3 regions of the Pseudoalteromonas sp. ASV78 genome follow, and region 2 is predicted to be linked to each of the others. Evidence: predicted binding sites of a transcription regulator. Region 2 holds the regulator's gene; each other region holds the start of a gene.
The links. The regulator FliA, encoded in region 2, starts transcription of late flagellar genes. The targets are predictions, from matches to a motif close to CTAAAGNTNNNNNNNNNNNNGCCGATA.

Region 1 (10,113 bases), 3.8 Mb from region 2:
GAGTTTTACGCAAGCGTTTTTTAAAGAAAACTTTAAAAAAAGTGCAGTTAGTATAAAAATTACACTAAAGTACATAAAACATGTAGTTTACTGAATAAAAAACAGACAAACTTTTCTCGAGAGGATCTTGAGTATTACTTAGATTTAGTATTTAGCAAGTTTTTAGTATAAAAAAGCACCATTCGCTTTGGTGCTTTCAATATCTGCTACAAATTTGCTTAATATAATATGCTATAGAGCTTTCTACGATATTTAGCGGCTAAGCTATCGCCATCAGGTAAAGACGCTATAACCTCTAAAAAGGTTGGTTTTACTTGAGCAAAATTTAAATCTTTTTGCAAAATGTTAAAAAGCAGCTCTAGCGCCTCTTCTTTGCGTCCAGCTTGATTTAATGCGTCGGCAAGCTCAGCTTGAATTTCTAAATCATTCGGGTATTTTTCAACTTGGCTTTGTAGTGCTTTTATCTCTGGAGATTCTTGTGCTAAAAGTGCTTGTTCGCACTTCGCTTGAATATTAGTGAAATAGGCATCACGTTCATTTTCTGCAACAGATGCCAATAATGCTTGTGCATCATCAAGCTTATGTATTTGAATACAAATATCTGCCAGTACCAATTTAATACGGGCATTAGTGGTATCTAACTCGTAAGCTTGCTTTGCATAGTTAAACGCACTGTTAAGGTCTTGTGCTATTAAAGCTTGTTTGGCTTGCTCTAACAAAAGTTCATGCTGTGCTGGTAAATGCTTTGCTAATACATCACGCACTTGTTGCTCGGTCTGCGCACCAGCTAACATATCAACAGGCGCTGAGTCTTTTAAGAACACCAGTGTTGGCAGTGTTTGCAAACCAATTTGTTGTGCTAGTTGCGCTGCTAATTGCTGTTCAATATCACAATCCAACGTCGCAACAAGTAAATGTTCACCGTATTGGCTGGCAATTTTTTCTAAAATGGCTGCTTGTGATTGACACTCAGGGCTCTGTGCAGAGTAGAAACTAAGTAATACAAGTTTTTGTTGTGAAGTTTCACCTAATACTTGCTGAAGATTTTGCGGATTAACATTTACCATATTATTCATTACGATTGATTGCCATATCAGACTATTTAGGGTTTTATATGGTGGCAGATACAATAATTACAAGCCCAGATCACAAGCCATAAATCAAAAAGGTCTTTTATGAAATTTCACAAAATTTACGCCGCCCTACTGTTTATAAGCCCATTGCTCAGTGCAACGACGTTAGATCTCAAGCTAGATAAAACCATGCCTGCGATTGAACAGCTTTATTTAGATTTACACCAATCCCCAGAGCTTTCCTACCACGAGCAACAAACAGGACAGAAAATAGCAAAACAACTCAAGCAACTTGGTTTTGATGTCACTGATAATGTTGGCGGGTTTGGCGTAGTGGGAATTTATAAAAATGGGAATGGCCCAACAATTATGATCCGCACCGACACCGATGGCTTGCCAATTATAGAGCAAACTGGCAAACCCTATGCTTCTAAAGTAACCGTTACTAATGATGAAGGTGCAACTGTTGGTGTTATGCATGGTTGCGGTCATGATATTCATATGAGTTCATTTATTGGCACAGCCCAGCAGCTAGTTATGCACCAAGATGCATGGCAGGGTACTTTAATGATGGTGGCACAACCTGCCGAAGAAGTAGGTGGTGGTGCAAAAGCAATGCTTAAAGAAGGCTTATTCTCTAAATACCCAACTCCTGATCATGTCATTGCCCTGCATGTCAGTGCCAGTGTACCTGCAGGCAAAGTAAGTATGAAAAACGAATACACTATGGCAAGTGTTGATTCAGTTGATATTACTGTAAAAGGTAAAGGTGGCCATGGTGCCTACCCACATACAACGATTGATCCTGTTGTGATCGCTTCACGCATTGTTTTAGCACTGCAAACAATAACGAGTCGCGAACTCTCGCCACTTGAACCTTCGGTGATCACCGTTGGCTCAATTCATGGTGGTTCTAAACACAATGTTATTTCCGATCAAGTAAAACTACAGCTAACACTAAGAAGCTACAATCCCGCAGTACGTTTACAACAAATTGCTGCAATTAAGCGTATTAGTAAAGGCATTGCGATTAGTGCAGGACTTGATGAGAGCTTAACCCCTGAAGTCTATGTGCATGAAGATGAATCAATCCCCTCAACTTACAATAACCCAGCACAAACAAATATTGTACGTAGTGCAATTAGCGCCGCAATTGGTGAAAGTAATGTACTTGAAACAGAAGCTGTTATGGCTGGTGAGGATTTTGGTTTATATGGCCGAACTGACAAAAATATTCCAATTACCTTGTTTTGGCTAGGTGGTGTTGAGCAAACTCAATATGCTGCTGCACAAAAATCGGGGAATACTCTACCATCGTTGCATTCAAGTAAGTTCGCCCCCGATTATAAGGTTGCACTGCCAACAGGGATAAAAGCGATGAGTAATGCCGCCGTTGCGTTATTTAACCAATAAATCGCCTACCCATAACAGCTAAGCCGATTTGGGTTTTGCCTTGCTTTTAAAACGTCGCTTTTGCGGCGTTTTTGGTAATTGCGCAAATACTTGACTATTACACTGCCCGGCTTGATCGATAAAATGTGATAAATCGCTTAATAACGGTGTTAAAAACTGCTGATAGCTCATACGCTGTTCGGCAATGTCACCTAGTGAAGCTTCCCATTTTGCAGTTAAATCGGGGCTAGCTAACCCTTCGGGTAATACACCTATTAACGCTTTACCTGTCTGGGTTGCCAAAATTGATTTACCTTGGCGTTGTAAAAAGCGCCGCCTAAACAACAGCTCTAAGATACCAGCTCGAGTTGCTTCAGTCCCTAAGCCATCCGTTTCTTTAAGAATTTTTTTGATATCTGGATTTTTAACATAACGACTTATCCCCGTCATTGCACTTAACAGCGTTGCATCAGTGAAATGTGCCGGTGGCGTGGTCATTTTATCGATGATTTCGCCATGGCTACAATGAAGTTTTTGCCCTTTAACCAATGGCGGTAATGTTTGCTGATCTTTAAGCTCCGATCGGCCCATCAGCACTTTAAAGCCTAGACCAACATCTTGTTTAGCATTGGCCTTAAATAAACCACCCGCTATGGTAACCTCAACTTTCGTTTCATTAAAAACATAATCAGGGTAAAACTGAATAAGATAATGGCGACAAATCAAGCTATACACTTTGCCTTCATCGCTATTTAAACTTGCGGACTTTAACTGTTTAGCCGTGGGTATGATTGCATGGTGCGCAGCAACTTTGGCGTCATTAAAACACTTACTGCGCATGCGGGTATCAGCGCCTTGGCACGTTGCGTCACTTTGCCCACCATTAGTCGCGATTGCTTTTATAATACTGGCGGCTTCTTGATGATGGTCTTTTGGTAAATAGCGATTATCTGAGCGTGGGTAGGTGATAAGTTTATGGCGTTCATATAAAACTTGGCAAATATCTAACACCTTTTGTGCTGGCATAGTAAACGCTTTTGCTGCATCGATTTGTAGAGCAGATAAATTATACGGCAAAGGCGCTTGCTGTTTTTTCTGCTTTTGCTCAAGTGCCGTCACTTCGCCGGGTTGATCCGTGACACGTGCTGCAACATTTTCCGCAAGCCCTCGGTGCAATATCCGCCCCTCTTCGTCTTGATAAGGTTCGCACGCTTTGCTTGGTTGCCATTTAGCAGTAAAACTCTGTTGCTCTTGGGTATGTAAATGGGCAAACACTTCATAGAATGGTTTTGCTCTAAAGTTAGCAATTTCATTATCACGATTTACCACTAGGCCTAAAATAGGTGTTTGTACTCGTCCAACAGAGAGTACATTACCAAACCCTGCTTTTTGCCCTGCCAGGGTATAAGCACGTGTCAGGTTCATACCAAACAACCAATCAGCACGAGAGCGCGCAAGAGCTGAAACACTTAGGGGAATAAAGTCACGATTAGTACGCATACTCGCTAATGCTTTTTTAACTGCACTGACGTTTAAATCGCTGATCAATAACCGTTGGATACTGTGCTTTTTAGCTTGTGATAACTTGACTTGCTCAATCACTTCATCAACCAGCAACTGACCCTCGCGGTCGGGATCGCCAGCATGAACAAGCTGCTCAGCTTGCTTGATTAACTTTTTAAGGACAGTGAGTTGCTTACGGGTTTTAGATTTAGCCTTTAACTGCCATTGCTCAGGCACTATAGGTAAGTCATCAAAACGCCATTTTTTGTATTGTTCGCTGTAGTCATCAGGTTCAGCTTGTTCTAATAAATGACCTATACACCAAGAAACACAATCGCCATTAGCCACTTCAATATAGCCATCATGTTTTTTATGAGGCTTTGGTAAGGCATCGGCAATGGCACGACCTAAAGATGGTTTTTCGGCTATATAAAGTTTCATTGGCCACTATCAACAACTGGTTATTTACACAGTAGTTTAGCACACGTAATTTAATCTACAAATAGTTAATGATTAGCTCTTTAGACTGCGATTTTTTCGCATAAATAAATACAACAGAGGAAGGTAGCACACAACGACAGTGCCAATATTGATTAACGGTAATAACGTTTTATATAGCATGGTACTATACGATAAATCCCAAAGGTGACGATCCACTAATCTAAATAATTGTAAAATAGGCGCACTAATTACAACCAATTGACCAAGCACACTTTGCCAAAGGTATAATTTATCTTTAATACCTAAGTAAGCAATCAAGGCCATCCAAGCAATATCATTAAATGCCCAGACTACGTAGCGATAAACATAAACGCCTTCATCAATACTCATTAGACTATCGTAAATTAAAGCGCCATACAAAAAAAACGCAGCAGTAACCAACGCAAAACGCAGTGCGAGATAATCCTTACGTAAATAAAAAACAAAAATAGCTGGGCTTAAAATAAACACCCAGCTATTTTCAAGTACTCTCATACTAGTTTCGAACCATGGGGGCATAGAATTACCTAATCTGGTTTTTTATCATCATCGCCGCCATTACCATTACCCGGCATATAGCTATATTTATCAACGTTTTTCATCGTACACTCCGTTACACTTGTTAAAAAGTCACTTTAAGCTAAATTAGCTACTTTGCCAAGTACCTTTATCTTACATCTATCGGATCTGACTCTTTTGCTTTACCTTGCATAATGGAGATTTCAACACGGCGATTACGTCGTCTATCCGCGTCAGAATCATTGGGAACAAGTGGTCGAGTTTCTGCGTGGCCTACTACAACCATACGCGTCTTATCAAAGCCTTGCGCTTTTTGCATTTCTGTTGCCACTGCAACAGCACGCTTCGATGATAAATCCCAGTTATTGGTATACAACTCATTGGATACTTGAAAATCATCGGTATGCCCAGAGACAGTAATTTCACCAGGAACATCTTTTAAAAGCGTTGCAATATCGCGAATAATAGGTTTGAATTTAGGCTGCAAAAAAGCACTGCCCGAAGGAAATGAGCCATTTTCGCGAATACGAATAAGAATTTGCTGGCCTAAAGATTCCAGCTCAATCGCCCCGTCCATGATTTGCTGCTCTAATTGCTGTGCTATTTTTTTCACCAGCTCATTCACTTGCTCTTGATCAGCGGCAGAAACTGCTTGCTCAGAGGCTTGTTGTTGTGCTGTGCTTTGTGACTCACCACCGCGCTTATTACCGCGTTGTTCTTGACGGCCACCGGCAGAACTTTCATCACCAGCTTGAAATTCCAACATTTGCTGAGTCATTTCCACGGTTTGCTGTTGAATTGTTTCTATTGGTGTCGGTTCTGGTTTACCTGGCGTAAACTCCATCGCGATAACGGATGTTCCCTTAGGTATATCTTTAACTTCTATTTTATTTTGTACACCGAAAGCAAATTTCATCGAGCCCGCAATTTGTTTAAATTTCAGCACATCCATTTCTGAAAACGCGAGCAAAAGTACAAAGAAGCACATCAATAGCGACATCAAATCCGCAAACGTGCCCATCCAAGCAGGAAGTCCTGGTGGTGGGCATTTGCACTCTTGCTCAGACATGCTTACTCCTCAGTATCGACTTTTCTTTTTGATTCAGCGAGATAGTTTTTCAAAATACCTTCAATTACTTTTGGGTTTTGACCATCCTGAATACCTAATACAGCATCTAAGATCAAACGCTGGTTCATGGCTTCTTCATCTTTACGTAGCTCTAATTTGACTTGAATTGGGATCGCAACCACGTTGGCTAAAAATGCACCGTATAAAGTTGTTAACAACGCTACCGCCATGGCAGGTCCAATTGCTTTAGGGTCGTCCATATTTGATAGCATCGCCACTAGACCAATAAGAGTACCAATCATCCCCATAGCAGGCGCGATATCGGCAAGCGCTTTGAATAAGCCAGCACCCGATTCATGACGAGTAGAGGTAAGAGCAATATCTTTTTGTAGTGTCGCTCTAACCACATCCGCGTCATGGCCATCGACAAGCATATCGACACCTTTGCGCATAAATGCATTCGGTATTTCTGCTTCTTCGAGCGCTAAAAACCCCCCTTTGCGTGCCGAATCAGCAAGTTCAACGGCTTTTTCGATAAGCTCTTCTGGGGATTCAATTTTAAACATAAACGCTTTAGCAGCAACTTTACCAATGCCAAAAAACTGGCTCATCGTATAGTTTGATAACACGATAAAAATCGAACCACCAAATACAATCACCACAGACGGAGTGTTGTAGAACATCACTATTTCGCCGCTGCTACTCAAAAACATGGACATGATTATCAAGCCAATAGCGCCGAGAATACCTATAATGGTTGCTAAATCCACTTACCCCTCCAAAGGAACTCATGCTTTACTGCCTATGGCAGCAAACTTTTATTATTAACTGCTTATCGGCAATCTATTGAATTACTTAAACCATTTAATGAAAAAAATGAAATGAAAGTTTTTTGCTCTATTGGCATTTTAATCTACCATGCTTAACCTGCAAGGTTTAAGTTCTGGTACAAACCATTAATCGTGATAAGAAAACAGTTTATTATTCAAAAAAAATGCATCAGTCTTTGACCTAGTTTAGCATTCCCCCTAAAATTGGCCTCACATTTCTATCATCTAAGTTGAATCCACTATGGCGACTAAAAAACCAGAGAACCTAAGCTTTGAGCAAGCGCTTGAAGAATTATCCTTAATCGTCACAGAAATGGAGCAAGGTGAGCTTTCGCTTGAACAATCGTTAAAACAATTTGAACGCGGCATTGCGTTGGCTGGGGCATCGTCTAATAAATTGCAACAAGCAGAGCAAAAAGTCGCTATTTTGATGGGTAACGATAGTCAGTCATCGCTTACTAACTTTGATAATGATTTGGAATAACGAGTGTTAATAACAGAGCAAATTAAATGCGCTCAACGTGATGTTGAAGCCACTCTCAATCGGTATTTTGAGCAGCCACTGGATACCGATCAAACTATCAAGCTGGCCACTCACTATAGTGTTTTAAACGGCGGCAAACGGCTGCGGCCATTTTTGGTCTATGCCACTGGCAGAATGCTTGGTGCTAAGCATCAGGATTTAGATGTTTTAGCTGCCGCAATTGAATGTATTCATAGCTATTCGTTAGTCCATGATGACTTACCTGCTATGGATGATGATGATTTACGCCGCGGTAGACCGACTTGCCATATTGTATATGGTGAAGCGCATGCCATTTTAGCTGGCGATGCGCTGCAAACGCTGGCGTTTGATTTAATCGCTAATCATGCATTTGATGTCCCTGCCCAGCAACAGCTAAAAATGATTGCAACACTCGCCAAAGCATCCGGCATTGAAGGTATGGTCGGTGGCCAAGCATTGGATATTGCCGCAACAAACACAGCAGTAAGCCTCATTGAACTTGAGCGTATTCATCAACTAAAAACCGGTGCTTTGCTAAACTGCGCAATTAGTTTAGGGGCACTGTGTGCAACGGATATTGATGAGCATACATTATTACAATTAAAGCGCTTTGGTGATGCAATTGGACTGGCTTTTCAGGTACAAGACGATATCCTAGATATCGAAGGCGATACTCAAGTGCTAGGAAAACCACAAGGTTCCGATGTTGCAGCAAATAAAGCAACCTACCCAGCTATACTTGGTCTGGCTGGTGCAAAGCAAAAAGCACAACACTTACTTGAACAAGCACTGCATGCTTTAGCTGCAATAAATGCCGATACCACAGAGCTTGAGCATTTAGCGAAATATATTGTGGAACGCGATTATTAATTGCAGCTTCAGATTAAGCTGATAATGATGTACAAAATAACTAAAAAACCAGAGTAACATTGCGTTATAATAACGTCTGGTTAGCGAAGGATGTATGAAAAATCATGACACTTGATAGTAGCAAGTATCCATTATTAGGTTTGGTTGATGAACCAGCCCAACTGCGTGATTTAGCGCAACAAAAATTACCTGCATTTAGCAATGAGCTGCGTGATTATTTACTTAACTCAGTGTCGCAAAGCAGTGGTCACCTTGCATCAGGCTTAGGTACTGTAGAGCTGACGGTTGCATTGCACTATGTTTACAATACTCCCGAAGACCGTTTAGTGTGGGATGTAGGTCATCAAGCTTACCCGCATAAAATATTAACGGGTCGTCGCGATCAAATGCATACTATTCGCCAAAAAGATGGCCTGCACCCTTTTCCATTTCGTGAGGAAAGTAAATACGATACCTTTAGTGTCGGTCATTCAAGCACCTCAATTTCTGCGGCTTTAGGCATGTCTATTGCGGCGCAAAAAGAAGGCAAAGGTCGTAAAACAGTCGCGGTTATTGGCGATGGTGCGATCACTGCAGGCATGGCATTTGAAGCTATGAATCACTTAGGTGATGTTAAGTCTGATATGTTGATCATTTTAAATGATAACGAAATGTCGATTTCAGAAAACGTGGGGGCACTCACTAACCATTTTGCGCGCATCTTATCCGGCAGTTTTTACACTAATATTCGCGAAGGCAGTAAAAAGCTACTTGCTGGTGTTCCTCCAGTAAAAGAATTAGCCAGTCGCATGGAAGAGCATTTAAAAGGCATGGTTATTCCTGGCACTTTTTTTGAAGAGCTTGGCTTAAACTATATCGGCCCAATTGATGGCCATGATGTAAATATGTTGGTAGATACATTACGTAATATGCGTAATTTAAAAGGCCCACAACTACTGCATATCAAAACCCAAAAAGGTAAAGGCTACAAACCAGCAGAAGCCGATCCGATTGGTTATCACGGTGTGCCAAAATTCGATCCTGCGATTTCAAGTTTGCCAAAATCAAAACCGGGAGCAGCAACTTTTTCTAAAGTATTTGGTGATTGGCTATGTGATATGGCAAGCCAAGATCACAAACTAATGGCGATAACTCCAGCCATGCGTGAAGGCTCTGGTATGGTGCGCTTTTCAAAAGAACACCCTGAGCAATATTTTGATGTTGCCATTGCAGAGCAGCATGCGGTTACTTTAGCGGCAGGTTTTGCTTGTGAAGGCTTAAAACCGGTCGTTGCTATTTACTCCAGCTTTTTACAACGTGCGTATGACCAACTCATTCACGATGTAGCACTGCAAAACTTACCGGTATTATTTGCTATTGACCGTGCCGGTATTGTTGGTGCGGATGGTGAAACCCATCAGGGCGCTTACGATTTAAGCTTTATGCGTTGTATTCCAAATATGATTATCATGGCGCCAAGTGATACTAATGAATGCCGCCAAATGCTTTACACGGGTTACCAATGTAATCAACCCGTCGCGGTACGCTACCCTCGCGGTAGTGCTGGCACAACTGAGATCTGCGAACAAATGACCGAGCTTGAAATCGGCAAAGGCCGTGTGATTAAGCAAGGTACTAAAATCGCTATTTTATCTTTTGGTACTTTGCTTGAGAATGCTCAACTGGCTGCAAAAGAGCTCAACGCAAGCCTCGTTGATATGCGTTTTGTTAAGCCGCTAGATAGCGCACTAATCGACACTTTATTAGCTGACCATGAAATTATTGTAACACTTGAAGATAATGCCATTGTTGGTGGCGCAGGCTCTGCCGTTAATGAATATTTAGCAGCTATAAAAGCAAAGGTAAGCATCCTAAATTTAGGTATTCCGGATG
Region 2 (10,113 bases):
CAGGTATTTTAATCGTGATGGGCTTAGTGCCGGGTATGCCACATTTTGCATTTTTAAGCTTAGGGGCGTTACTGGGTTACCTCGCTTATTATGTACAGCAAAATAAACTTAAAGAAGCGGCAGCGAAAGAAGCTGAAGCTGCAAATGGTGGGCCTGCTGGCACCGGTGTTGCAAATAAACAAGAGCAAAAAGAACTTGGTTGGGATGATGTTCAGCAAGTGGATGTAATTGGTCTTGAAGTTGGCTATCGTTTAATTCCATTGGTTGATCAATCACAAGGTGGCGAGCTGTTAAATCGGATCAAAGGGGTACGTAAAAAATTATCTCAAGAATTAGGGTTTTTAGTACCACCGGTGCATATTCGCGATAACTTAGAACTTGACCCTAATGCATACAGAATCACCATGATGGGTGTATCAACGGGTGAAGGTGAGCTTAAGCATGGTGATGAGCTGGCGATAAACCCTGGGCAAGTATTTGGCCCAATCAAAGGGATTGAAACAAAAGATCCTGCCTTTGGTTTAGATGCCATTTGGATCAAACCTGATCAAAAAGATGAAGCGCAATCGCTTGGTTATACGGTGGTTGATGCCGCGACTGTGGTAGCAACGCATATAAGTCAATTATTGACTAACAGTGCCGCGCTATTACTTGGCCATGAAGAAGTACAAAACCTCCTTGATATGCTTGCCAAGAGCCACCCTCGGTTAGTTGAAGGGCTAGTACCAGATACCTTGCCACTGACGGTCATTGTTAAAGTCTTACAAAATTTATTGAATGAAGGCGTTGCTATTCGTGATATGCGCTCAATTGTGCAAACCTTAGTTGAGTACGGCCCACGTAGCCAAGATCCGGACGTACTAACGGCCGCAGTGCGTATTTCCCTGCGCAGATTAATTGTCCAAGACGCGGTTGGTATGTCAGCAGAAATCCCTGTCATAACCTTGGCGCCTGAGTTGGAACAGATGTTGCATCAGTCACTGCAAAATGCAGGCGACGAAGGCGCCGGAATAGAACCAGGACTTGCAGAGCGACTTCAACAATCATTAAATGAAGCGCATCAAAACCAAGAAATGGCCGGTGAACCTTCGATATTGCTAACGTCAGGAATGTTACGCACTGTGTTATCTCGTTTTGTTAAGTACACCATTCCAGGATTGCGAGTGATGTCTTACCAAGAGGTACCAGACGAAAGACAGATCAAGATTGTCAGCTCAGTAGGCCAATAATCGGATTTTAAAGGGGTTGAACCATGAAAATAAAACGTTTTTTTGCTAAAGATATGCGTACCGCACTGAAAGAAGTGAAAGATGAACTCGGTGTAGATGCTGTTATCATGTCAAATAAAAAGTTAGCCAATGGAGTCGAGATTGTCGCCGCCGTTGATTATGAAAAAGCTGCCCCTAAAGCACCAGCACAGCCACAAGTTACAATGGCACAAGCACAAACCAATGCTAACTTTGTGAAACCTGCGCCGCAACGTACACAGCCTGAACCGCAAGCCGCGGTAGCTGACAGCCTACAAGCATTATTAGAGCGTCAATCACCACGTCCGCGCTCACCTGAGCTTGCCTCAATGTTCAGCCAGTCAGGGATTGATACTGCAACTCAGTATCAGCCACAGCAACAACATCAAGCACCGCAAACTCGCCATGAACCTCAAGCACATAATGATTTTGCTCGTCGCGATAGCGCGCCTCGTCCACAAACGCAAGCACACAGCTTAGGCTTTGATGATGAACTTGAAAGTGGTTTTGATGATTTAGATACGCCAGTGGCAACCAAAAGCGCAGCAAAAACTGATGAGATCAGCGCAATGCGTGATGAAATGGCCGCGATGCGTCAATTACTTGAATATCAAGTGTCGGGTTTAATGCAACAAGATATGGCTCGTCGCGATCCAACTCGTGCTTGCATGATTGACCGCTTAGTGGGTATGGGCATCGACAGTGAAGTCGCAGAGCAAATGGCCTGTTTCATTCCTGATGATGTATCACGTCAGCAAGCATGGCAAGCACTGTTGCAAATGGTTGAAAACCAAATGCATACTACGAACAATGAAATTTTACGCCAAGGCGGAGTTTATGCACTTGTTGGCCCAACGGGGGTCGGTAAAACAACCACGGTGGCTAAACTTGCCGCCCTCGGTGCACAGAAGTACGGCGCTGATAAAGTCGCACTTATTACTACTGATACTTACCGTATTGGTGCTTATGAGCAATTAGCTACTTATGGTCGTATTATCGGCTGTGGTGTAAAACAAGTAAAAGATGCCAATGAATTAGCAGAAGTTTTATATCATTTACGCAATAAGCGTCTAGTATTAATAGATACCGCTGGCATGAGCCAACGTGATTTACGCTTAACCGAGCAATTAAATACGCTAATGCGTAATCAACGTGTCGATATTCGTAACTATTTGGTACTTAGCGCCACAGCACAAATTAACGTGTTACAAGAAACCGTAAGGCACTTTAAAAAAGTACAATTAAGTGGCTGTATTTTCACTAAATTAGACGAATCGCTAAGTTTAGGTGAGATTATCAGTATAGCGATTCAAAATCGCCTCCCAATAGGGTATCTTACTAACGGTCAGCGCGTTCCTGAGGACATTCGGGTCGCTAATGCAGAGAAATTAGTAAAAAAAGCTGAACAATTGTATTTAAAAAGAACAAAAGCACAACATTCAAGACGTCAAGCAGTAGCGTCAAGCACAGTAGGGATGTATGATTAACACAGTATTAGATCAAGCAAGTGGCCTGCGTAAAATGAGTCAAAACAATAATAACGGCGTTAAAGTTATCGCTGTCACAGGTGGTAAAGGAGGGGTTGGTAAAACTAACGTCTCACTAAACACTGCGATTGCGTTAGGTCAACTCGGAAACCGAGTATTAGTACTGGATGCCGATTTAGGTTTGGCAAATTGTGATGTGATGTTAGGACTGCGAGTAGAGCGCAACCTATCTCATGTATTATCAGGTGAATGTGAACTTGATGAAATTTTAGTCGAAGGTCCTGCAGGAATAAAAATAGTGCCTGCAACTTCTGGCTCACAAAGCATGGTCGAACTTTCTCCCTCTGAGCATGCCGGTTTGATCCGTGCTTTTAGCGAATTAAATACCGAATTTGATATATTAATCGTTGATACTGCTGCTGGTATTTCTGACATGGTATTAAGTTTTTCGCGCGCAGCGCAAGATGTCATGGTGGTAGTATGTGATGAACCAACCTCAATCACCGATGCTTATGCATTAATCAAGGTATTAAGCCGTGAGCATGGCGTATATAAATTTAAAATCGTGGCTAATATGGTGCGCAGTATGCGTGAAGGCCATGAACTATTTGCTAAACTCTCAAAAGTAACAGATCGCTTTTTGGATGTATCGATGGAGTTGGTGGCAACCGTCCCTTATGATGAAAATATGCGTAAAGCAACGCGCCGGCAAAAAGTGATTGTTGATTTATTTCCAAGTTCTCCTGCGGCAATAGCATTTAAAACATTAGCGACAAAAGCAGTTAAATGGCCTATACCTAATCAACCTTCTGGCCATTTAGAATTTTTCATAGAAAAACTAGTAAACGGCTAATTATGACGGCATCGGTGAATAAAGCGATGGGATATCAATCTACACAAAATTTAAATGTGATTGTTGAACGACATGCTTCTCTAGTCAAAAAAGTAGCGTGTCATTTAATCGCTCGTTTACCTGCGAGTGTGCAACTCGATGATTTAATTCAATCGGGGATGATAGGGTTAATTGAAGCATCAAAAAACTTTGATGCAAGTAAAGGCGCAAGCTTTGAAACCTTTGCAGGTATTCGTATTCGCGGTGCGATGCTTGATGAAATGCGTCGTGGCGATTGGGCTCCTCGCTCTGTACATCGTAATAGCCGCAAAGTAGCAGAGGCTATCAGCGAACTAGAAAGCGAACTTAATCGCGCGCCGAAAGACATTGAAGTTGCTGAAAAACTTGATATTACACTGGATGAGTACCATCATATTCTTAATGATGTCAATTCAAGTAAAGTGCTAGGAATAGAGGACTTAGGGGTTGATGAAGATGTAATTACCCCTGTGGGACATGATTTAGCGCTAGACAAGCCCTTTAATAACGTTAAAAATGAACGTTTTAATCAATCATTGTTAACGGCTATACAATCTTTACCTGAACGAGATGGGTTAGTATTGTCGCTGTATTATAACGATGAAATGAATTTAAAAGAGATTGGACATATACTCGATGTAAGCGAATCGCGTGTGAGTCAGATACATGGTCAGGCGATGATTAAGCTCAAAGCAAAAATCAATGACTGGATAAATTAGTAGTAAGTAAATATAGGTTCAGACCTCACCGGAGGATGTTTTGGATAAAAACATGAAAATTCTTGTTGTTGATGATTTTTCGACGATGAGACGTATTATCAAAAATCTGTTAAGAGATTTGGGTTTTACAAATGTACAAGAAGCTGATGATGGCTCAACAGCTTTACCGATGTTACAGAATCAAGAATTTGATTTTGTGGTAACAGATTGGAACATGCCGGGCATGCAAGGGATTGATTTGTTGCGCGCTATTAGGGCCGATGACAGCCTGAAACATCTTCCAGTTTTGATGGTAACAGCAGAAGCTAAAAAAGAACAAATAGTTGCTGCTGCCCAAGCTGGTGTTAACGGCTATATCGTTAAACCATTTACAGCTGCAACACTTAAGACCAAATTGGAAAAAGTGTTTGAGCGTTTAGGTTAAATAAATAGGAGAGGCTTATGTCAGCACCAGCTGCGCCTCAGATCAGTTTAGAACAAGCCCGTCAGCTTGTGGTTTACCTTGAAAACGGTGAACAAGAAAAAGCTGATCAATTAATTATTGATGCGGCGTCAAAAGAGCAATCAGAATTATTCGCCGAAGTAGGCAAACTGACGCGTCAGCTTCATGACGCGTTGAAAAATTTTGAGCTTGATACACGTTTAGCTGACTTGACGACTGAAGCTATCCCTGATGCTAAGCAGCGCCTTAATTATGTTATGGAAATGACAGAAAACGCTGCCAACAAGACCATGGATGCGGTAGAAGCAAGCTTACCAATTGCTCAACAACTTGCAGATGAAATTTCACATATCAAACCTACGTGGGACCGTCTCATGAATCGTGAAATTGAGCTGGGAGAGTTTAAAACACTCTGTCATAGCTTAGATAACTTCATGAATAACTCACAAGCTAAAACGGATGAATTGCAAGGGCTGATGACCAATGTGTTAATGGCGCAAGATTTCCAAGATTTGACTGGTCAAGTTATCCGTCGGGTGATCGAATTAGTTAGAGAAGTAGAAGACAGCTTGATCCACTTGTTAACCGCATTTGGCAGCCAAGATGATAGCGAAACAAAAACAATAGCACCAGCCATTGAAAAACCGCCTGCTGAAAATACACTTGCAGGCCCTGAAGGGCCAATTATTGATAAAGAATCTCGTGATGATGTTGTCTCAGGGCAAGATGATGTAGATGATTTATTATCAAGCTTGGGCTTCTAAGAGGAGAAAACTGCATGAGCTTTGAAGTCGATGAAGATATTTTACAAGATTTTCTAGTAGAGGCTGGAGAAATTCTTGAGCTTTTGTCAGAACAGCTGGTGGAGCTTGAAAATAACCCAGATGATACCGAATTACTCAATGCAATTTTTCGTGGTTTTCATACGGTCAAAGGTGGCGCTGGCTTTTTAAGTATGACTGAGTTAGTCGATGCTTGTCACGGCGCTGAGAACGTGTTTGATTTATTACGCCAAGGCGTGCGAAAAGTTAATTCTGAGCTGATGGATGTTATCTTACAAGCGCTTGACACAATTAACGAAATGTTCGCGACTATCCAAAGCAGAGAAAAGCCAGAGCCTGCCAATCCTGAACTACTCGCCGTTTTACATAAATTAGGTTTGCCGCCAACTGCTGATGAAATCAGTGGTGCAGCAGCATCAGTGGATGAGACACCTACACCAGTCGTAGATGCTGATGCTATTTTAGATGATGACGATCCATTTGCATTTGACTTATTATTTGATGGTCAGGTAGATAGTGACCAAAATGATACTCAAATTGATGAAATTACTGAAGATGAATTTGAAAGTTTACTCGATGAGCTGCATGGTAAAGGCCAAAGCCCAATAACCACAACCGGTTCAGTGCATAATGATTCATCGAGCAGTGATATTACTGATGACGAATTTGACAACTTACTAGATGAATTACATGGTGTTGGCAGCTTTGGTATGGTGAGCAACAACACTGCAAGTAGCCAAGCTGCTGCTCCTAACCCCGCGCCGATTGAAGCGCCGAAAAGCACCAACCCAGATGAAATCAGTGATGATGAATTTGAAGCTTTACTTGATGAACTGCATGGTAAAGGAAGTGCTCCCCAAGCGACAGAGTCAGCACCTGCGCCAACGCCATCCGCTGCTGTTGCCGCTAAGCCTGAAATTAAAAAACCAGCTCCAAGTGAAGCAAGTAAGGCGGTTGAAAAGCCAACCCCTACAGCAACGCCTGCGCCAGCCCCTGCTGCGGCTAAAAAAGCGCCACCACCACAAGCCGATACCACAGTGCGCGTTGATACTAAGCGCCTCGATCAAATAATGAATATGGTCGGTGAATTAGTATTAGTTCGTAATCGTTTAGTGAGCCTTGCCACCAATACTGAAAGCGAAGCGATGGGTAAAGCCATCTCTAACCTTGATGTAGTGACAGCAGATTTACAAGGTGCGGTGATGAAAACGCGGATGCAACCAATCAAGAAAGTGTTTGGTCGTTTCCCTCGTGTGGTACGAGATTTAGCGCGTAGCTTGAAAAAAGACATTAACCTGTTATTGGTTGGTGAAGAAACCGATCTAGATAAAAACTTAGTTGAAGCACTGGCTGATCCACTTGTCCACTTAGTACGTAATTCAGTTGACCATGGTATTGAAATGCCAGATGTGCGTGAAGCTGCAGGTAAATCGCGCACAGGTACCGTGACATTGTCAGCATCTCAAGAGGGTGACCATATTTTGCTTACCATTCGTGATGATGGGGCGGGTATGGATCCTGAAAAGCTGAAAAAAATTGCCATTAGTAAAGGGGTGCTTGACCACGAACAAGCAGCGCGCTTGTCTGATACGGAAGCGTATAACCTCATTTTTGCACCTGGCTTTTCAACCAAAGAGCAGATCTCGGATATTTCAGGCCGTGGCGTAGGTATGGATGTGGTGAAAACCAAAATTACCCAGCTTAATGGCTCTGTGAGTATTCAATCTGAGTTAGGTGTAGGCACCATCCTAGAAATTAAAGTTCCGTTAACGTTGGCTATTTTGCCAACATTGATGGTGGTTGTCGGTGAGCAAACATTTGCATTACCACTGGCTGGTGTTAATGAAATATTTCACCTAGATCTAACTAAAACGAATGTTGTTGATGGTCAATTAACCATTATTGTGCGTAAGAAAGCACGACCGTTGTTTTATTTAGAGCATTGGTTAGTTAAAGGTGCAGACAGATCATTACGCAAAGCGCAAGGCCATGTTGTAATTGTACAAATAGGTACGCAACAAGTTGGTTTTGTAGTGGATTCATTGATTGGTCAAGAAGAAGTGGTTATTAAACCGCTTGATGCTTTACTACAAGGAACACCGGGTATGGCAGGTGCAACGATCACCTCTGACGGCGGAATAGCGCTGATCTTAGATGTGCCAAACCTGTTAAAACACTACGCAGGTTAGTCCAATTCTTATCTTATTGTGAGAGCTAAACATGGCTCTCACAGATAAAATTTAACAAGAGTATGCCAATGGCAGTTAAAGTTTTAGTTGTTGATGATTCAAGTTTCTTTCGCCGTAGAGTGAGCGAAATACTTGAGCAAGATAAGGATATTGAAGTCATTGGTTTTGCGGTAAACGGCCGAGAAGCCGTAGACAAAGCAAATCAATTACGACCAGACGTAATCACTATGGATGTTGAAATGCCGGTGCTTGATGGGATTAGTGCTGTCAAAGAGATCATGGCAGCCAACCCAACGCCAATCCTGATGTTTTCTTCACTGACTCGTGATGGCGCAACAGCTACCTTAGATGCGCTTGATGCAGGTGCTTTGGATTTTTTACCGAAAAAATTTGAAGATATTGCCCGTAATAATGAAGATGCGATTAAACTACTACAAAATAAAGTAAAAGAAATTGGCCGCAGACGATTATCACGTTTTAGTCGGCCTACAGCAACAACGCCAGTGACGCCCACCTCTACAGCGACTACAACACGACCTGCAATTACTCAGCCTGATCGAAGTTTTAACCGCAGTACTGCGCCTAGCACAACCGCGAATATTCGTGCATCAGGAAAAAAATATCAAATTGTCGCCATTGGTACCTCTACGGGTGGGCCAGTTGCACTACAAACGATTTTGACTCAGTTACCGGCTAATTTTCCACACCCGATTTTGTTAATACAGCATATGCCTGCAGCGTTTACACCTGCGTTTGCTGCCCGCTTAAATGGTTTGTGTAAAATACAAGTAAAAGAAGCTCAACAGGGGGATAAATTAATGCCTGGCGTGGCTTATTTGGCACCCGGTGGTCAACAAATGTTGATTGAAGGGCGCGGTGCTAATCGTACACTGCGGGTTTTTGAAGACGATAGTGTGCGGATCACTTATAAACCGAGTGTCGATGTCACTTTTGCCAGTACTGCGAAAGCCTTTCAGGGGGATGTACTCGCTGTTGTGCTTACTGGCATGGGGGCCGATGGACGCGATGGTGCAAGAATGCTGAAACAAGCTGGCGCCACTATTTGGGCACAAGATGAAAAAACCAGTGTGGTATATGGCATGCCGCAAGCGGTTACAAGTGCAGGATTATCATCGGCAAGTATTGCGCTTAGCGACGTTGCTACTCGGTTAGTTCGTGAGATTGGTTGTGGATAAGCTGTCATTTTTAGGCCTGTTAGTTGCACTTTTTGCAATTGGCTTTGGTTATTCATTGGAAGGTGGGGTCGTTAGCGCATTATTTAATGGCCCAGCATTGATAATTGTACTCGGTGGCACACTCGGGGCGGTGATGCTGCAAACACCCGCCAGTACTTTTAGCAAAGTATTAAAGATTAGTCATTGGGTGTTTTTTCCGCCGAGTCATGATATTGATGGGGCAATTGAGCAAGTTAAAAGTTGGTCACAGAAAGCGCGTCAAGAAGGGTATTTGGCACTAGAAGAGATTGCGTTGACGCACTCAGACCCTTACGTTGCCAAAGGGTTGAGTTTACTCATTGATGGTAATAGTGAGCAAAAGCTCAGAGACACACTCGAAATTGATTTATTACTGGAGCGTGAGCGTTTACTTGAGGCCAGTCGTGTCTATGAAGCGTTGGGCGGTTACAGCCCTACCATTGGTATTTTAGGTGCGGTGCTTGGGCTTATTCAGGCGATGTCGTTTATCACTGATCCCGAAAAATTAGGAGCCGGTGTCGCAACGGCATTTATCGCGACTATTTACGGTGTTGGCTTAGCCAATTTATTGTTTTTGCCAATGGCTAACAAACTGCAGCAGCAAGTTGAACAAAAAATGCTTTACCATGAGCTACTCGCTGAAGGCATTATTGCTATGAGCCAAGGCGATAGTCCGGTCAATATTGAGCTTAAACTTGAAGCGTATCGCGTTGAGCGACCAACTCAGTTACAACAATAATGATACGCCGCCGTCTTCGTCATTCGTCGAATAAAAATCAACATACTGAGCGTTGGCTGGTTTCGTATGCCGATTACATGACTATTATGTTTGCTTTTTTTGTGGTGATGTATGCGATTGCTATCAATAAAGAAGAAAGCTTTCAAATTTTATCTGATTCGCTGGAGCAAGTTTTTGATAAATCAGCCCGTCAGCATTCCCAAGCAGGCCAGGGCGTAACCGGCACTGGTTTATTAACCGATAGAGTCAGCCCTGAGAAAGAACTACTGTTTGGTGAAAGTATTCAAAAGCAAGAAGTTGGCCCTGAACTGCTTGATGGTCAAAGTGATACGAGTAATATAAAACAAAAGCATTTAGGTAAACCTCTGGATAGTTTACTGACTAAACTGCAATCAGCTTTAATTGATGAAATACGCGACGGCG
Region 3 (10,113 bases), 110 kb from region 2:
AAATATCACTGTCTGGCGAGAGTAAATAATCAAAACCAAAACGACTATATAAACGCCCTATTCGTCCTTGCACACGGGTTGCGCCATATACTTTACTTTGCTCATTTACATTTTGCCATTGCAATAAATTGTTCACAGAGAAGCCTGAATAACTATAATTAAAACGATTATAGGCTTGTTTTAGGTCGCGGCCTGAGCTTGAATGCTGTAATAAAAAGTTGTTTTGATAATTAAGCCGACCATAACGATTTTGCATCAGCTCACCCGACATATCGAATTGATAACTTTGCAAGTCTTGTTGTTGATCCGAGCGATCAGTGACGCTAAAAAGCAGTGATTGCTCCGCTAATTGGGTTCTTGCTGTAAGCTCTAATTCATTTTGTTGCTGGTTATTTTGCTCGTAGTCTAAATTAACCAACAGTCTTTCAAACAGGTTAATATTGCTACCAAACGCAAATTGATAAAACTCATCGTCTTCGCGTTTTTGCGCCATAGCACCAGTGTAAATGGCAATATTATCGGTCAGGCCACGTTCGTATCGCCCTGCCGCTAACCAGCCACTTTGTTGTGTATTACTTTCACTTCCTAGTAATTGTTTACCTTGCTCTGATACCGATATTTCGTATGCAGCTTCTCCTTGCGCCAATTGATTACCGTCAATAAAGTAATATTCTGTTTTGCGTTCAACTTGCCCTTGCGGACCATAAAAGATCAACTCAAAGTTATTTTCACCATACAGTAAATCAATACTATCAAATATATAACGACCATCCGCGAGGCTTAACTGTTGTTCAATTAAAATGCCATTACGATAAAGCTCAACGTCCCAGCCGGGCTGAATGGCCCCGGTGAGGTTAATCCGATTGTTATCTATTTTTCGATCTAACTGATAATTTGAAAACTTAAAACCCCGACCATACTGACCGTTATAACGACTACCTATTTGCGTTGCAGTGATATCACCAAATTCCAGTTCGCTGGCTGCAAAAGCACCGAGTAAGTTGTTATTCACATCTTGTTTAGAGAATGTCAGCCGTGAGTCGCTCAATAAATCTTGTTCACGTCCTGCTAAAAAGTATTCAGCAGAAAGATACGCAAAATCTTGTGCGCCTAGTAATGAATAACTTGTCCGACTGCTGTCATTATCTCGACGATAGTTTAGCTGTAAATCGGCCACTGGCATTGAAACCGCCTGATAAGGGCTGGCCTTCCAAGGTTGTGTAGGTTGATTATCCCCTTTGCGCTGGTTGTTAAACAATCGCTTTTGCCTTTGTTGTTGCGCAGCAACAGGAAATAATTGTTCCGTTGTAAGCTCTAGCGTTAAATTCGCATAATCAGGGGTAATAGAGACAGAGAAGGCGCGCTGTAAAATAGCCGCATCAATATAAATATCATCATCAATGAGCAGTTGCTGCGCAGAGAGTGTAACCATTTGATTATTAGCAATTAAGTTTGCAGGTTCAGTGGCACTCAGTGCAAATAAGTTTGCTTCATTGATAAACCAACCTGCAGCAGTGCCATTTGCAACATCAACATTAATAGCCAGTTGTAATATTTCGACTAACCCCGATAAACCCAATAACACGCCTTGTTCGCTTTTTATCGCAAACGCTTCACCAAGATATTCATCATTAAGGTGCAGCGAAAAGAGTAAAAACTCACCGGTGGCGATACGTTGTACTATGCTCTGACCGAACTCATTTTGCACGGTAGGCTGTTGCTGCGCATCTGTTTGTGAGGGAGCTTGATTTAATTTAGCTTGAATAGCTTTAATAGTGCGCAGAACGTCATTCGTCTGCACACTACTGGCAAGGCTCATTGGGCTGAAAAGTAGCACCCCAATGGCAAGCATACGGATCATTTTCATGACTTAATAGCGCTTAACGTTATTCCCCGATAGCTAGCGTATAAGAAGCGAAATCAATCGCTTTATATTCCGCAGTACCTTGATAATCAAGTAGCAACTCCGCGTTTTTAGGAAGCTGCTTGTCTTTAAATAAGCTAAGCGTTGCTGTGACTGTATCGACTTCAGGGTAAACACTTAAATTGCTAATTTCAGCTATCTTTTCTTGTTCACCGGACGCAGTTTTTATATAAGCGCTGAGTTTTCCATAACTACTAAAGTTGTTATGTCGTTGCAGTTGCACTTGAATTTGTGGTTTGGTCTGATTGGCATTTTTTATAATATTTGCCTGAGTGATCGTAACCTTAGGTTGTTCTGGCTGTTCACGATAAATAACTGGAATACTAAAGCTCATAATCATATTGATCTGTATTCCTGATTTTTGCTCTTTATTCTCATTAGGTAAAGCTTGAAATAATAAGTGCGAACGATATTCGCCAGGCTGTAAACCTTTTGGCTTTCGAATCGCAATTTTAACGGTTTGTTTTTCACCAGGTGCTAAGGTCACTTGCTTAGGAGATAAACGCGTCATTGGCGATAAACTGTTTGCTGTTACTTGCGCTAAGTTATTATAACCTCCACCCGATAAAGCTTGCTTTTCACTCCATATAACACGATAAGTACGCTGTTCATCAGAGTTGTTGATCACTGTTACTTTGGCACTGCGCTGACGTTCATCAAAGGTAACACGGGTCGGTGAAATCAATAAGTTTGCCAAGGCCATTTGGCTAAAAAATGCTGTTAGCAGCACACACATCACTGTTAATTTATTGAACATGACAGTCCTTAGTAGTCAATCGAAATTTCTAGGTTAGTAGTGGAGGAGTAGTCGCCATCTGAATAGCTTTTACTGCTAGGTTTTGTTATCAATGTGCCGCCAATAAATACTTTCGCTTCACCTAAATCATCAGTTATGGTGGATTTTGGAAAGCCATTAAGACGTACTTCAAAATCGGCGCTGCTGCTACCCTGTGCGTTGTGCTGCACTGTTACAGAGTTAACTAATTGCATGGTTAGCTGTGTATGCACAGGAAAATCAGTCAGCAATAGCTCAGCCGGTTGGCCTTTTTCTAGCACATAAATACGACCTATTGTATTTATCTCAGCGTCAGCCTTAATAATCACAGAGCTGATGTTACTATTGCTAGGGATCACCAAAGTGCCAAAATCAAGATGTTGCTGGACAATCGAATTGGCAAAATTATACGGGCTATAAATTAAAGCACTTACAGCCACTGCATAAGGTAAAAGTCGCACTAGAAACGATTTAATAAGCTACTTCGATTTGGAAAGTACCTGTATATTCAACATCTTTGTAAGGTACAGTTGTTGCTAAGTTATCTGTAGACAATGTGGCACCAATAGCAAATTCAACTTCACCGTCTTCACTGGCAATTAATTTTGCTGTTAAATCGTCATAAGGCGTGTTTATATTTGGTCCACTAGTGATAAAGAAGGTCCAATCATCAATCGAGAATTGCGGCTCACCCGCTCCTTTTGATGCAGATTCAAGCCTTCCTGCCCCAGGTTTAGTAATAGTAAGTATCGCATTAGGTACTACATCTGACACAGTAAAAGTAGCAGGAGAACCTTCTTCAATGACTGAAATTAAAGCATCACCAGCATCAGTTTTAGTAGTTTTAATTGCTGCATTAGGGTTGGGGTTAATTGTCAGGGTTGCAACTTGAGCGCCATCATCCTGTGCTACAGCACGTATAGTACCAAAACTAAGATCTTCTCCCTTACTTAAAACAACAGTGTTTTGTACTTTAACTGTTGCAGAAAAGTCAGCGCTTGTCGCTAATGTAGGAAAAGAGTGAATTAAAGAAAAAGCGCTAATAATAGCAAGAGATCGTTTCATATTAAATCCTTATAAGAATTGGGGTATTACCGTATTTGGCCCCATCATAATTATTATCGACACTTAGAACAATTACTTTAAGCTTAATGACTGAAAAATCAGATAAATAACTTACTTCATTACAAAGGCTGGCCAACAAATGGCGCACTCAGGCATTTTTGGCCTAAATTTTGTGCTAATGAACAAAAAACATTGGCTTCGGTATAGTTTTGAAACGGTCCAACACGGAGTCCATACAAGGTAACGCCTTTATTTTGACGCTCTGTCATTACAAAATTTAATTGGCTAAATGCCTGCGGATATTGTTGCTGTAACCTTACTATTTGCGTCCTCACTCTCTGCGGTTTTAAATACAGGCCAAGTTGTGCCCCAGGTAAGGGATCAGTTAAATGTGGCTGATAATTGTTTGCGGGTGCTTGAGTTTGTTGATTTGCTGCGTTATTGAGTTGAGATAGTTGCGGATCATCGCTGCTATGTACAACTGCAACATCATTTTGACGCAACGCTGCTGGGTTTTCAGCTATTTCTGTATCTGATGAAAGCGCCATAATTAACAATTGCAGATCTTCCTCCATCGCAGCTAGACGAGTAATGCTCTCTTGTTGCGAGTGCCATTGCTGTACATACTCTTTGACTTGTTGATCTGATATTAATGCGGGTTGTTTTGCAGCGGAGCTGCTACTACACCCGTTAAGGCTGATAGTTGCAACTAACACTGCCAGTGGCAACCAAGTTTGTTTTTTAAAACACATCATCTGTTAGCATCACGAAATAAACAATGCGGTATTGTAAGCAAAGTAAGTGCCAGTTACAGCTGTTTTGCTAAAAGGAAACGAAATATCGACAAATAAATATTCGGTAAGTCATATTCTTACTAAAATTCAGGCAATAAAAAAGTGCCTCTTAGACACTTTTTATAATGAACTTAAACCTTAAACTAAGGTTTTAATAAAATCACTAAGCTCATCTTTAAATTCATCACGGCGCAGTGCAAATTCAATGGTCGCTTTTAAGTAGCCCAACTTGCTGCCACAGTCGTGACTACGTCCTTTGATGGCGTATGCATCAACAGCTTCTTTTTCCATCAACATGGCAATAGCGTCGGTAAGTTGAATTTCATCACCTGCACCTGCAGGGGTTTTCGCAAGTAATGGCCAAATATTTTTACTTAAAACGTAACGCCCTACTACCGCTAAATTTGATGGTGCAGTAGCAATGGGTGGCTTTTCGACCATATTCTTAATTGGCGCACTCTGCCCTTGCTCAAGTGTAGCGTCACCTAAATCAACCACACCAAACTTATCAACATCTTGCATTGGTACTGGCTCAACCATAATTTGGCTGTGTGCGGTTGTGTTAAAACGCGCGATCATTTCTGCAAGGTTATCTTTGCTTAGGTCGCTTTCAACGTCATCAATAATCACATCAGGTAAAATTACCACAAACGGTTCATTGCCGATAATAGGTGCAGCGCAGTTAATCGCATGGCCTAACCCCTTTGCTTCACCTTGGCGAACATGGATGATAGTGACGTCTTTTGGACATATCGCTTGTACTTCAGCAAGTAATTGACGCTTTACCCGTTTCTCTAGCGTTGCTTCTAGCTCAAAACTGGTATCAAAATGGTTTTCGATTGAATTTTTACTCGAGTGAGTTACTAATACAATTTCTTTAATACCCGCAGCAACCGCTTCATTAACTACATATTGAATCAAGGGTTTATCTACAACAGGTAACATCTCTTTTGGAATAGCTTTAGTAGCTGGCAACATACGGGTGCCAAGCCCTGCGACTGGGATCACTGCTTTCATTATTCTCTCCTTAAAACTATGATGCTTATTAATTATTACACTGAAAACGGATATTTAATTGCATCGTGACATTGATAGCCATGCACCTCAAAGTCATCGCGGGTGACCCAAGTTTCAATGTCTTCGAGTGATTTAATTTTTGGATTAATCGTAAGCGTTGGTGATGCAAATGGCTCACGTTGTAACTGCACATCGCGCATTAATTCCAGTTGGTTCTCATAAATATGTGCATTAACAATTTTATGGTAAGCCTTGCCCGCTTTGTGTCCGGTGATCTGCGCAACTAACGCGAGTAATACAAAACACTGAATTTGATTGAAATTCAGGCCAAGCGGTACATCACAACTACGCTGATAAGAAGTTAGATAAAGTGTATCGCCAAGTAATGAAAATGTATGTGTATGCATGCATGGGCGCAAGCAGCCTAAATCAAATTCACCTGGATTGTAAAAAGTGATGATCTCACCTCGGTCATCCACACCATTTTTTAGGTTTTCAATCACCTTTTTTAACTGATCTAAAGGCGTGCCATCTGGGCGTTGCCAATCTCGCGCTTGTACACCATAGACACGACCCATATCATCCTCACCTTTACGGTTTGGATTATTTAGCCATGCTTGATTTTCATTGGCATTAGCATCCCATGTCATACAACCTATTTCGCGAAATTGTGCTGCGCTATTATAACCACGTAAGTAACCTAACAGCTCAGCGATGGCCGCTTTGTAATAACTTTTTCGGGTGGTGATCATTGGGAACTTATTATTCGCAACGTCGTACTCAAGTTCAGCATTAATTACCGTTAAACAACGCGTTGCTGTGCGTTTATTCTCAACCCATACACCTTCATCAACAATGCGCTGACATAACTCTAAATATTGTTTCATTTTTAGCTTCTTTTTTATGCTTTACTTGCAACAGCAGACTGTGGCTTTTTGTACGCCCATATTATCAAACCTAGGCCTGCGATGACCATTGGCAATGACAATATTTGCCCCATCGAAATAAAACCGCCAAATAAGCCTAAATGAGCATCAGGCTCACGTACATATTCAACGCAGAATCTAAATACGCCATAACCGAGTAAAAATAATCCACCAACACTGCCAGCAGGGCGTGGCTTTTTAGTAAATACATATAAAATAATAAACAGTACTAGGCCTTCTAAAAACGCTTCATATAATTGTGATGGGTGACGTGCAAGCGGTCCGCCGGTAGGAAACACGATGCCCCAAGGCACATCGGTAGTTCGCCCCCATAATTCGCCGTTAATAAAGTTGCCTATACGCCCCGCCAATAATCCAACGGGTACTAGTGGTGCAACAAAATCGCCTACTGCCAATAATTGCTTTTTACGGGTCCAAGCAAAAATACAAATGGCGCTGATCACACCCAATGTGCCACCATGGAATGACATGCCACCTTGGTCGATTCTAAATAAATACAATGGATTTTCTAAAAAATAACTGAATTGATAAAACAGTACATAACCAATACGCCCACCAAGGATCACTCCTAGCATGCCGTAAAAAAGTAAATCACTGACTTGTTCTTTTGTCCAACCAGAGTTTGGTTTAGCTGCTTGTCTATTTGCCCACCACATTGCAAAAGCAAAACCAATTAAATACATTAAACCGTACCAACGTACGCTGAGAGGACCGACTGTAAATATGATCGGATCGATCTCTGGAAATTCAAGAGCCATATAAATTAAACCTTAACTAAAAACCATTTGAAGCGCGATAATAACCAGTAACACCGCGAACACTTTTTTTATCGTTGAAACGGGTAAATAATGCGTTGCTTTAGCCCCAACTGGCGCCATAAACCACGAAGTTATTACTATACCTAATAATGCCGGTAAATACACAAAACCTGCAAAGCCGTGTTGTAAATCGGTAACTTGCCACCCCGCACTGATGTATCCAACAGAGCCAAATAGCGCAATCACAATGCCACATGCGGCCGCGCAGCCTATCGCTTTTCTAATATCCACCGAAAAATAATGCAGTAATGGCACAATCAGCGCCCCTCCACCAATACCAATCAAGCCTGATAATCCGCCCATCACGGCACTAATAGCGCCAATTATCGGACCGCTTGGCATGGGTTTAGTTACTGCTGGTTTATTACGCGCAGACAACACCATACGGGCAGCAATAAACACCACACTGACAGCAAATACAATGCGTAATAATTGCTCAGGAATTAAACTGGCCGCAAAGCCACTGATCAAAGCGCCGAGCCCAACGCCAGACATAACCCAAGGCGCAATTTCCCATGATACATTGTTGTTTTTATGATGAGCTAATACAGATGACGTGGAGGTGAATAAAATAGAGGCAAGCGAGGTGGCTATAGCAATAACCAGTACATGATCAACCGCCACAACATCAAAATTCACTAATAACGCACTGAGCACGGGCACAATAATCAAGCCACCACCTATGCCTAATAACCCTGCTAAAAATCCAACCACACAACCTAATAACGCGCAGCTGAGGATCAGTATGACTAAATCATGCATAGCAAACTCTTATATCTTAAATGTTATATGCATATATTAATCGATTATATCGGATCTTTACAGCACTATTAAGAAGCCTGATTTGGGGTATAAAATAATTCCCCCAATTGATGTTCAATCATAAAGTTACGGGTGAGCCTAAGCACTTGTTTTGCAGTAGATTGTGCTAAACACTCAGCCAACAATGCTTCCATATCGCTGGCTTTTAACCGCCTTAACACCCACTTAACTTTACTTAATGATGAGTAGTTCATACTCAAACGTCGATAACCCATCGCAATTAGCAGTATTGCACCTTCTGGATCGCCACCTAACTCACCACACAAACTAAATGACATTTCATGTTGCTGGCACTCTTTTGCAACTTTTTGCAGTACCCGTAATACCGCTGGGTGATAGGGATTAAATAAATCAGCAACACGGGCATTTGAGCGATCAACTGCGAGTAAATATTGCGTTAAATCGTTACTCCCGACAGAGCAAAAATCTACTTTTTTAGCCCATTCTGGCAGCATAAAAACACTTGATGGTACTTCTAACATAACGCCAATCTCTGGGCGTTCAATCGCTTGCTCTGGGTATTGCTCTGCAAGTTCAAAATAAGCTTGTTCTAACAATGCTAACGATTCGTCAACTTCTTCGGTACCGCTTATCATTGGCAGCATAATTTTTAAATTACCTAAGCCAATATTTGCTTTAACCATGGCTTTGAGCTGATCTAAAAATATCTCGGGGTGATCCAATGTGACACGAATACCCCGCCAGCCTAAAAATGGGTTTTCTTCTGTAATATCAAAGTAATCCAATGCTTTATCACCACCTATATCGAGTGTGCGCATTACTACTGGTTCAGGGTGGTAACTGGCTAATACTTCGCGGTACCAATTTTCTTGCTCTATCTGTGATGGAAACTGGCCTTTTTGCATAAACCAAGCTTCAGTTCGGTATAGCCCAACACCATCACAAACTTTTGTATTAGCTTTTTCGGTATTGAGATCCAAACCCGCATTGAGCAACAAACTAATATGTTCGCCATCTAATGTCACCGCATCGCACTCTTGCTCAGCCATAAACTTATCATTCAGTAGGCTTTCTTGATGCTGTAGTTGTAAGTATTCAGCTTGTAGCATTTGCGAAGGCGAAATATACAATCGCCCTGCATAGGCATCCAAAATCATTTCTTTACCATCAAACTGCAACAGCGGTAAATCTTCAATGCCCCAAATTGCCGGGATCCCCATGGCGCGAGTTAAAATTGACGCATGACTATTAGCTGCACCGTTAACACTCACCACCCCGACCAAGTGCCCTTTGGGTACTTCTGCAAGCATTGCTGGGGTTAAGGTATTAGCGATAAGTACGGTATCTTTGGGGTAACTTTTTACTGCGTGCTCAGTATTAACCAGATGATGCAACACGCGCAAGCCAATGTCTTTCACATCAACCGCACGCTCTTTGATATAAGGGTCTTGCATAGCATTGAATTGCGAAATTAAGCGCTCAATGACAATTTTCAAGGCACTTTTTGCACACCAGCCTTCTTGCAGCTGTGCTTCAACATTTTGCCCTAAACTTTTCGCGTCGAGTAATTGCTGATACACATCAAACACTGCCAACGCTTCTTTAGGGATAGAATCGCTAAGCGTCATCGACAAAGTATTAAATTCTTTGCGTGTAGCAGCTACCGCTTGAGTAAATAAGCGGCGCTGCTCAGTGCCGTTTTCGTCTTTTTTTAATTCGATAGACTTAAAATCAAGTTTCGGCAGAATAACAAAAGCCTGCCCTATCGCAATCCCTGGCGCACTTGAAACCCCTTTTAGCACCGAGGTTTGATGGGAGAATTCATCTTGGCGTAGTATTTCTTTAATTTCAGCATGCGCTAATTGTGACGCAAGTTGCGCAGATAATGTAATTAAGAAAGACTCTTCATCTTGACTAAATACCCGGGCAATTTTTTGTTGCACAACAATAACGCCCAGCACTTTTTTTTGATGAACTACAGGTACAGACA

Region 1: a site for FliA is predicted at 6,870-6,896, ahead of pomA (flagellar motor protein PomA). Genes of this name have one in related genera too.
Region 3: a site for FliA is predicted at 3,819-3,845, ahead of ACMVDV_RS00315 (DUF4402 domain-containing protein). Genes of this name have one in related genera too.

What each region holds. Positions count from the first base shown of each region.
Region 1 covers NZ_JBLOPA010000001.1:3,986,472-3,996,584, reverse strand. The annotation lists gene ACMVDV_RS18200 (tetratricopeptide repeat protein) at 219-1,076, opposite strand; gene ACMVDV_RS18195 (M20 metallopeptidase family protein) at 1,176-2,486, shown strand; gene ACMVDV_RS18190 (DNA topoisomerase III) at 2,505-4,409, opposite strand; gene ACMVDV_RS18185 (hypothetical protein) at 4,482-4,967, opposite strand; gene ACMVDV_RS18180 (flagellar motor protein MotB) at 5,116-6,036, opposite strand; gene pomA (flagellar motor protein PomA) at 6,039-6,806, opposite strand; gene ACMVDV_RS18170 (exodeoxyribonuclease VII small subunit) at 7,108-7,350, shown strand; gene ispA ((2E,6E)-farnesyl diphosphate synthase) at 7,354-8,241, shown strand; gene dxs (1-deoxy-D-xylulose-5-phosphate synthase) at 8,346-10,113, shown strand, end outside.
Region 2 covers NZ_JBLOPA010000001.1:184,121-194,233, forward strand. The annotation lists gene flhA (flagellar biosynthesis protein FlhA) at 1-1,229, shown strand, start outside; gene flhF (flagellar biosynthesis protein FlhF) at 1,253-2,734, shown strand; gene ACMVDV_RS00760 (MinD/ParA family ATP-binding protein) at 2,727-3,587, shown strand; gene ACMVDV_RS00765 (RNA polymerase sigma factor FliA) at 3,614-4,324, shown strand; gene cheY (chemotaxis response regulator CheY) at 4,365-4,748, shown strand; gene ACMVDV_RS00775 (protein phosphatase CheZ) at 4,766-5,530, shown strand; gene ACMVDV_RS00780 (chemotaxis protein CheA) at 5,545-7,737, shown strand; gene ACMVDV_RS00785 (protein-glutamate methylesterase/protein-glutamine glutaminase) at 7,806-8,933, shown strand; gene ACMVDV_RS00790 (flagellar motor protein) at 8,926-9,690, shown strand; gene ACMVDV_RS00795 (flagellar motor protein MotB) at 9,690-10,113, shown strand, end outside.
Region 3 covers NZ_JBLOPA010000001.1:70,964-81,076, reverse strand. The annotation lists gene ACMVDV_RS00330 (hypothetical protein) at 1-1,867, opposite strand, end outside; gene ACMVDV_RS00325 (molecular chaperone) at 1,887-2,681, opposite strand; gene ACMVDV_RS00320 (DUF4402 domain-containing protein) at 2,690-3,160, opposite strand; gene ACMVDV_RS00315 (DUF4402 domain-containing protein) at 3,171-3,764, opposite strand; gene ACMVDV_RS00310 (SPOR domain-containing protein) at 3,884-4,519, opposite strand; gene galU (UTP--glucose-1-phosphate uridylyltransferase GalU) at 4,697-5,575, opposite strand; gene ACMVDV_RS00300 (thymidylate synthase) at 5,611-6,462, opposite strand; gene lgt (prolipoprotein diacylglyceryl transferase) at 6,477-7,280, opposite strand; gene ACMVDV_RS00290 (sulfite exporter TauE/SafE family protein) at 7,293-8,102, opposite strand; gene ptsP (phosphoenolpyruvate--protein phosphotransferase) at 8,171-10,113, opposite strand, start outside.